2 regions of the Microbulbifer sp. TB1203 genome follow, and region 2 is predicted to be linked to the other one. Evidence: predicted binding sites of a transcription regulator. Region 2 holds the regulator's gene; the other holds the start of a gene.

Region 1 (4,414 bases), 2.0 Mb from region 2:
TGCCCAATCACATTCAGGACAAACTGAGCTACCAGTTGCAGCTGGCGCTGGATGTCGCTACCGGGAAAAAGACGCTGAACTACAAGGTGGCCGATGGCAAACGTATCCGTGAATATGAATTCTCCGTGGTTGGCAAGGAGCTGCTGCAGACGCCTCTCGGGGAAATAGAGACCATTAAAGTACAGCGGGTGCGCGACGGAGATTCAGATAGAGAAACCAGTATCTGGTTTGCCCCCAAGTGGAATTACGCGCTGGTCAAATTAATGCAGCAAGAGGAGGATGGCAAAAGCTACCAAATCTCCTTGACCAAATTATCCATAGACGGAAAAAACATCTCCGCCGGCCAATAAAATCCTTCCTTCCGTCTAAAGAATCAAAAAAACTGTGCTCCCGCATGGATTTTTCGGCTTTTTACCGATATAAAGTCGCCGTTTTCTTCTGGCGCGAAAGATCGTGACTGCTAAACTTTTCGCACCAGGATTTTACTTTGCGAAAGTGGGAAAACTTTGTAAAAAGTTTTTCTCAACGTATTAACAGCGATAAAGAGTGGGACCTCATGAACAAGATAATACTGCGTCGTGCTATTTTGGCTGCAGCAATCAGTACCGCGTCAAGCAGCACCATGGCCGCCGGCTTCTTTCTGAACGAGACCAGCACCTCCGGCCTCGGCCGCGCCTTTGCCGCAGAGAACACCATCGGCGACAACGCCGCCATCCTGGCCCGCAATCCTGCCGGTTCCGCCCTGTTCGACACTATCACCATTTCCGGGGGTGTGACCTACGTCAATCCGGAAATCGACGCCGAGGGAGAGATCAGCTATTTCGTCGACACACCATTCGGCGTTGCGGAAGTCGGCCCCTTCCTCGCGGAGGATAACGACTACGCCAGCAGCGCCTTTGTACCGAACGCCTACCTGGCGGTGCCTATCGACGACTGCTGGTCCTTCGGCCTGGCCATGTATACCAATTACGGCCTGGAAACCGATTTCGACAGCGACTCGCTGGTACTCAATATTGCCGACAAGACAGAACTGCTGACAGTCAATATCGCACCTTCAGTGGCTTACAACTATCAGGATATATTCAGTATCGGCCTGGCGGTCAATTTCCTCTATGCCGACGCTGAACTGAAAACCAGAGTGCCCGACGGCTTCCCGCTGGATGCCGCCCTCCCCTTCCCCCTCTCCGGCGCCCAGATTCTGAAACTCGAAGGCGACGACTGGGATGTGAGCTGGAGCATCGGCGCCCTGTGGAATATCACCCCCAGTACCCGGCTGGGGCTGTCCTACCACGCGGATTTCGATCCCAAGCTGGATGGAGACGTAAGCTCTGATCTTCTTCCAAGCCCGCTGGCGCCGTTTGACGATGTCGACGGCAACCTGACCTTGGATCTACCGGACTACTGGGAACTGGGCCTCTACCACAAGTTCAACCAGAACTGGGGCATTGCCTTGGGCGCCACCTATACCGACTGGGACGACTTCCAGCGTTTGGAAGCTTTTCTGCCAGGTCAGGGAGCGCCATTCAACCCGCTGCATCTCAAGGAGGAAAACTTCGAGAGCGGCTGGCGCTTCAGCATCGGTGGTGAATATTACCCCTGCGAGGAAGTCACCTGGCGCATCGGCTACGCCTACGACGAGGGCGCTGCGCGCGACGGCCTCAACCCGACAGAGGAGACCGCCAACGCGCTCGGACTGCCGATCACCTGGCGCACCCTGTCCATTCCGGATACCGACCGCCACTGGGTGACTTTCGGCGGTACCTACGAGTTCGACCAGCACCTGAGTGTCGACGGCGGCCTCGCCTACCTGTGGGGTGACGACGAGAGGATCCAGGAATTCACCGCGGCCCCGGTACCCACTTACTACAATGGCGGGACCACTAATATCGGGGCCTGGCTCGCCGGTGTCTCGCTGAACTACCGCTTCTGATCACCCGGTCGAATCCCTGTCAGCACAAAGGGCCGGACGGCAAAGTCCGGCCCTTTTCTCGCCGATAGCCTGTATATCCAGGCACATAAATGCCGGCACCGACAGCCGAAACTGCACCACAATAGCGCCCGGGCTCCGGGAATGGAGCTGCGCTCCCGCACCAAAAAATTCCCCCTTCACCCACCCCTGCACTAAAAAGAGCTACCGGTTACAGGTCCACTTGTCCCGTGCAACCCCTCGCCTGCCTCCGCATCTCACTGACTCAAGACGATTGAAATGGCGGACTTCTGCCGCTGGCCCGGCCGCTCCGGCGCCGTCCGAAGGGAAGAAAAAAACCTAATAAATACAGACACTTAACTGATGAAAACGGGCGCTTTCACCAAGTTCTCCCCGGCATTAGCAAGTTTCCGGCAAGCCCCGACTCCAAGCCACCTGAGAAAAATTGGCACACTCTATGCAGAGCATCTATTGCGAGGCGCACCCGGTGGCCGGCTCGAAAATCGATAGCCGGTCGCCGCAGAATTTAAACGGTGCTCACCGAAGAAAAAATTCAGACTCAACCGACCCGCTCGGTTGATCATGAGCAGAGGCGCTCATTGACTCGCTGCCTGACGGCAGCCGGTCGATGAGCGCTTTTTTTATGCCCGCAATTTTCAACTGATCATCAACTGGGGGACTCTGATATGAAGTGGACACAACTTTTCAGGCGCGCCGCGATAACCGTGGGGCTCGCAAGCACCCTCGGGCTAGCGACACCGGCGACATCCGCGGAACTCGGTTATCCGGAAAAAGAAGAGCTGACCTTCGGTTTTATCAAACTGACCGATATGGCGCCCATCGCCATCGCCTATGAGAAAGGCTTCTTTGAAGACGAGGGTCTCTACGTCACCATCGAAGCACAGGCCAACTGGAAGGTACTGCTCGACGGCGTGATCGACGGCCGCCTGGACGGCGCCCATATGCTCGCCGGACAACCCATCGCCGCCACCATGGGATTCGGCACCAAGGCTGAGATCATCACACCCTTTTCCATGGACCTGAACGGCAACGGTATCACTGTTTCCAATGAGATATGGGAGCAGATGAAGCCGAACATTCCAAAAATGGACAACGGCCTGCCAGTCCATCCGATCAAGGCGGATGCGCTGAAACCGGTAGTGGAAAAATACAAGGCGGCGGGCAAGCCGTTCAATATGGGCATGGTTTTTCCGGTATCCACCCACAACTATGAATTGCGCTACTGGCTGGCCGCAGGTGGTATCCACCCGGGCTACTATGCGCCGCACAAAGGTGATATTTCCGGACAGATAGACGCGGACGCCCTGCTATCGGTAACACCGCCGCCACAGATGCCCGCCACCCTGGAAGCCGGCACCATCTACGGCTATTGCGTGGGCGAGCCCTGGAATCAGCAGGCGGTATTCAAGGGCATCGGCGTGCCGGTGGTAACCGACTACGAAATCTGGAAGGACAATCCGGAAAAGGTCTTCGGCATCACCAAAGCTTTCGCGGAGAAATACCCCAACACTACCATCCGCATCACCCGCGCGCTGATTCGCGCCGCCATGTGGCTGGATGAAAACAACAACGCCAATCGTCCGGAAGCGGTAAAAATTCTCTCCCGATCCAATTACGTCGGCGCCGACTATGAAGTTATCGCCAACAGCATGACCGGTACTTTCGAGTACGAGAAGGGCGACAAGCGCGAAGTACCGGATTTCAACGTTTTCTTCCGCTACCACGCCACCTACCCTTACTATTCCGACGCCATCTGGTACCTGACCCAGATGCGTCGCTGGGGTCAGATATCGGAAGACAAGAGTGACGACTGGTACAAGGAGATGGCGGCGAAGGTCTATCGTCCGGATATCTATCGGGCCGCAGCGGAATCCCTGATCAAAGACAAGCTGGCTTCCGCGGATCAGTTTCCAGACTTCTCCAGCGAAGACGGTTACCGCGAACCGCAGACCCACTTCATCGACGGCATCGTCTACAACGGCCAAAAACCCAACGAATATATCGGGAAGTTTCCTATCGGCCTCAAAGCCGGACAAAAACTCTAGTTCAGAAATCAATTCTGGGTGCGCACTGCGCACCCTGTGAACCCAACAAGCGCAACCATAAGTCGACCTAAGGCAGAGGACCATGACATCGAGCAGCTTATCCATCAGTAAACCGGCCAGCTGGAAGCTTTCACTGTTAGACAACAACCTGTTCAACAGCGCCATCCGATACGTGGCGGTTCCCCTGACCGGTGTTCTGGTATTTCTGCTGTTGTGGTCCGCAACCGCGCAGAATATCGATACCTCCCTGGGGAAATTTCCCGGACCTGCCGCCGTATGGGAACAGTTTGGCGCACTCTATCAGGAGCATGAACGCTCGCGGGAAAAGGCAGCCGCCTTTTATGAGCGCCAGGAAATCCGCAACGCGGAACGGCTCGCGGAAGACCCCGGCTATCAGCCGAAGATTCGCGACTACACCGGC
Region 2 (4,414 bases):
ACACGGAGCGATGGCGACCGCCGGTGCAGCCCACAGCGATACAGGTGTAGCTGCGATTGCTCTGCTGGTAGGAAGGCAGCCAGCGTTGCAGGAACTGGCCGATATCCCGCTCCATATCCCCGGTTTCCGGCTGCGCGCGCAGGAATTCGATCACTTCCGGGTCGCGGCCCGTTTTGTGGCGCAGCTCCGCGATCCAGTAGGGGTTTGGCAGGCAGCGCAGGTCGAACACCAGGTCGGCGTCCACCGGCACGCCGTGCTTGTAGCCGAAGGACTGGAACAGGATCGCCATGCCCGGCGATTCCTCGCCCACCACCCGGGTTTTTACCAGGTCGCGCAGCTGGTGCAGGCTGAGGCTGCTGGTGTCGATTACCAGGTCCGCTATGGCCGCCAGCGGGGCGAGCAATTCCTTTTCCCGGTTGAGGGCTTCCAGCAGGTGGGTGCGGTTGTCGCTGAGGGGATGTTTGCGCCGGGTTTCGCTGAAGCGTTGCACCAGCACCGGTGAGCGGGCGTCCAGGTAGATAACATCGCACTGCACGCCGCTTTCGCGTAATTCCTCGATGACCCGCGGGGCCTGCTGTACATCCTGCCACAGGTTGCGCGCATCGATGCCCAGTGCCAGCCTGGGGTTATCCACCGGGGGCTGCTCGCGCACCCGCCGCACCAGTTCTGGCAGCAGGCTGGCTGGCAGGTTGTCGATGCAGTTGAAGCCGACGTCTTCCAGCAGTTGCAGGGCGGAGCTTTTACCGGAGCCGGAACGGCCGCTGATAATCACTAAGCGCATATTCAGAGGTCAGTAGCCAGAGGAAGGAAGACAGAAAATAAATTCGAATGATCGCTGGGTAAAGTCATTTTCCTTTCTGCCCTCTGACTTCTGTTGTCTGTTTTCTAAGCTGCGGCGGCGCTGTCGATGGCCAGGGCGTAGAGCTCATCGCTGGTCTGGGCCTGGCGCAGCTTTTCCCGCACCCGGCTGTCGGAGAACAGGGCGGCGATTTCCGCCAGGGTTTCCAGGTGTTCCTGCTCGGCGTCCTCCGGTACCAGCAGCGCGAACAGCAGGTCCACCGGCTGGCGGTCGACGGCATCGAAATCAATCGCCGGCTCGGTGGTGCAGAGCACGCCGATGGGGCGCTCACAGCCGGGCAGGCGGCAGTGGGGGATGGCTACCCCCTCGCCGATGCCGGTGGAGCCGAGGCGCTCGCGGGCGAGGAGCTGGTTGAAAATAGTGTCGGCATCCAGTTGTGGATTTTCTTCGGCGATGGCCTGGGCAATATTTAGCAGCAATTTCTTTTTGCTGCTCCCCGCCAGGTGGCAAAGACTCAGGCGGGGAGAGAGTAGGGCTTCCAATGTCATAGCTTATCGGTGGTTCTGCAACTTCTCTTTGTGTTTCTTGAGCTGGCGGTCCAGCTTGTCGGAGAGGGCGTCGATGGCTGCGTACAGGTCCTCGTCTTCGGAGGTGGCACAGAGATCGTGTCCGTTCATATGCACCCTGGCCTCGGCCTTCTGGGTCAGTTTTTCAACCGATAGGATTACCTGGGCATTGGTAATGTTGTCGTAGTGCCGGGAGAGTTTTTCCAGTTTGCTATGGCAGTAGTCGCGGATGGGGTCGGTCAATTCCACGTGGTGGCCACTGATGTTGATCTGCATGGACTTCTCCTCATCGAGTGCGTCGCTTGCCGGCCGCTCCCGTCTGGGCCGCAACCCTACTAGGAAGTTAGCCAGAATGGAAGGATACACTCAAAGTTTGGGCGTTGGTTGCGGGCTGGGTGGAATTGGGTGCCTGCAAAACCTGACCGGGATATCGATATGGGTCGAAGATTTGTGACCGGAAGGGCCGCCATCGGTCTGTAAAACCTTGCCGGGAGATTGCGAGTGGTCTCTCAGACCAGTCGCTTGCGTTCGCTGGAGGAGGGGATGCCCATGGATTCCCGGTATTTGGCCACGGTGCGCCGGGCCACCTTGATACCCTGGTGGTCCAGTTCCTGGGTGATCTTGTTGTCGGATAGGGGTTTGCGGGCTTCCTCGGAGTCGATCAGCTTGCGGATCATGGCGCGGATGGCGGTGGAGGAGGCGTCTTCACCGGAGTCGGTGCTCACATGGCTGGAAAAGAAGTACTTGAGTTCGAACACGCCGCGGGGGGTGAGCATGTATTTCTGGGTGGTGACCCGGGAGATGGTGGACTCGTGCATACCGATGGTTTCGGCTATGTCCGCCAGCACCATGGGTTTCATCGCTTCCGGGCCCCGCTCGAAAAAGCCCTGCTGCTTGTCCACGATACTTGAGGCCACTTTGAGCAGTGTCTCGTTGCGGCTCTGCAGGCTCTTCAGGAACCAGCGCGCCTCCTGCAGGTGGTCGCGCAGGAAGTTGTTGTCACTGGAATTGTCGGCGCGCTTGATCAGTGCGGCGTAGTCGCCGTTGATGCGCAGTTTTGGGGTGGTCTCCGGGTTCAGTTCCACCAGCCAGCGCTGCTGTTTGCGGCTGACGATGATATCCGGCACCACATATTGGGTCTCCTCGCCGCCGAAAGCCTCCCCGGGGTGGGGGTTCAGGGTCTGGATCAGGCGCACCACCTCGCCCAGCTGTGCCTCGCTCAGGCGTGTGCGGCGACTCAACTGGCGGAAATCGCGCTTGCCCAGCAGGTCCAGGTAGCTGCCTACCACGATCTGTGCCTGCTCCAGCCAGGGGGTGTCAGCAGGCAGCTGCTGCAACTGTAACAACAGGCATTCGCGGAGGTCGCGGGCACCGCAGCCAGCGGGTTCGAACTGCTGGATGATCTTGAGTACTGCGACGACTTCGTCTTCCTCGGCGTTCAGGGCCGGGGCCAGTTCCGCCGGGAGGGACTCGAGAAAGCCGCTTGGGGCGATGGCATCGATCAGGGTCTCACCGATCAGTTTGTCCTGTTCGGACAGGGGGGTGAGGTTGAGTTGCCACAACAGGTGGCTGTGCAGGCTGTCCGGCACCGAATTGCGCTGCTCCAGGGCCAGGTCGTCACCCTCACCTCCGCTGTAGCTGCCGCCGCTGTAGATGTCGTCCCAGCGGGTGTCCACCGGCAGGTCGTCGGGGATGTCGTGGCTCCAGTCGCTGTCAGCCGCCTGTTCGGTTCCGTTGGCGGCGCCGCTGTCGGCCTGTTGCTCCTGGGTGTTCTGCTCCCTGGCTGTCTCTGCGGGCTCCTCGCCCTCGGTCTCCAGCAGCGGGTTGCTATCCAGCGCCGACTGGATTTCCTGTTGCAGGTCCAGGGTGGAGAGCTGTAGCAGGCGGATAGCCTGCTGCAGCTGGGGCGTCATGGTCAGCTGAGTGCCGAGTTTTATTTGAAGGGACTGCTTCATAGAGGAAACTGCAAGGCATCCGGCGGATGAATCATCTGAAAATTCAGGATGTTGCAGACTAACCCTCTGCGGCGCGGCTTGCAAGCAAAAACTGTGCCGGGTTTTGGGGGTAGGCGATGAATGGTAGGACTATAGGGGCGAACCTTCGTGTTCGCCCGGGCGGGCCGGCTAGATGGTGAACTCGTGCCCCAGGTAGACCTCGCGCACCTGCTGGTTGGCGAGCACTTCCGCCGGGGTGCCGGCGGCGATGATGTGTCCCTCGCTGACGATATAAGCGGTCTCGCAGATATCCAGGGTCTCGCGCACATTGTGATCGGTAATCAGTACGCCAATGTCCCTGTCCCGCAGGTGGCGGATGATCTGCTTGATATCGTTGACTGAAATCGGGTCTACGCCGGCGAAGGGCTCGTCCAGCAGCACAAAGTCCGGGTCTGTGGCCAGGGCGCGGGCTATCTCCACCCGGCGGCGCTCGCCGCCGGACAGCGCCATGCCCAGGCTGCCCTCGATGTGGGTGATGTTGAATTCCTTCAGCAGTTCCTGGGTCTGTTGCAGGCGTTCGGCACGGGACAGATCCTTGCGGGTCTCCAGAATGGCGAGGATATTGTCGCGCACTGTGAGGCGACGGAATACCGAGGCCTCCTGAGGCAGGTAACCGATACCCTTGCGCGCGCGGCCGTGCATGGACAGGCGGGTGATGTCCTCGTCGTCGATCAGTACCTGGCCGGCGTCCGCCTGCACCAGGCCGGCAATCATGTAGAAGCAGGTGGTTTTGCCGGCGCCGTTGGGGCCGAGCAGGCCGACCACCTGGCCGCTGCTGACACTGACGGAAACGTCCTGGACAACTTTGCGTTTCTTGTACTGCTTGGCGAGATGTAACGCTTTCAGCGTTGGCATATTTTAATTCCGGTTGATCCGGCAGCCCTTGATCCGGCGGGCTGCTTGCTACTGGTTTTCGTCGCCGGTTGCCGGCTGCTGTTCGGTCTTTTTCTTTTCCGGCTTCCAGATCATTTCCACCCGCCCGTCGCCGGACTGGCCCCGGGCCTGCATCTGCTCGCTGGTCAGGTCGTAGTCGATGCGCTCGGCGGTGAGGGTGT

The links. The regulator sigma-54, encoded in region 2, starts transcription at its own class of promoters, with help from an activator protein. The targets are predictions, from matches to a motif close to TGGCACANNNNTTGCNNT.
Region 1: a site for sigma-54 is predicted at 2,374-2,391, ahead of PP263_RS09485 (CmpA/NrtA family ABC transporter substrate-binding protein). Genes of this name have one in related genera too.

Annotation. Positions count from the first base shown of each region.
Region 1 covers NZ_CP116899.1:2,256,722-2,261,135, forward strand. The annotation lists gene PP263_RS09475 (DUF3108 domain-containing protein) at 1-350, shown strand, start outside; gene PP263_RS09480 (outer membrane protein transport protein) at 557-1,930, shown strand; gene PP263_RS09485 (CmpA/NrtA family ABC transporter substrate-binding protein) at 2,614-3,993, shown strand; gene PP263_RS09490 (ABC transporter permease) at 4,076-4,414, shown strand, end outside.
Region 2 covers NZ_CP116899.1:260,042-264,455, forward strand. The annotation lists gene rapZ (RNase adapter RapZ) at 1-781, opposite strand, end outside; gene ptsN (PTS IIA-like nitrogen regulatory protein PtsN) at 886-1,347, opposite strand; gene hpf (ribosome hibernation-promoting factor, HPF/YfiA family) at 1,351-1,641, opposite strand; gene PP263_RS01035 (RNA polymerase factor sigma-54) at 1,875-3,320, opposite strand; gene lptB (LPS export ABC transporter ATP-binding protein) at 3,489-4,214, opposite strand; gene lptA (lipopolysaccharide transport periplasmic protein LptA) at 4,263-4,414, opposite strand, start outside.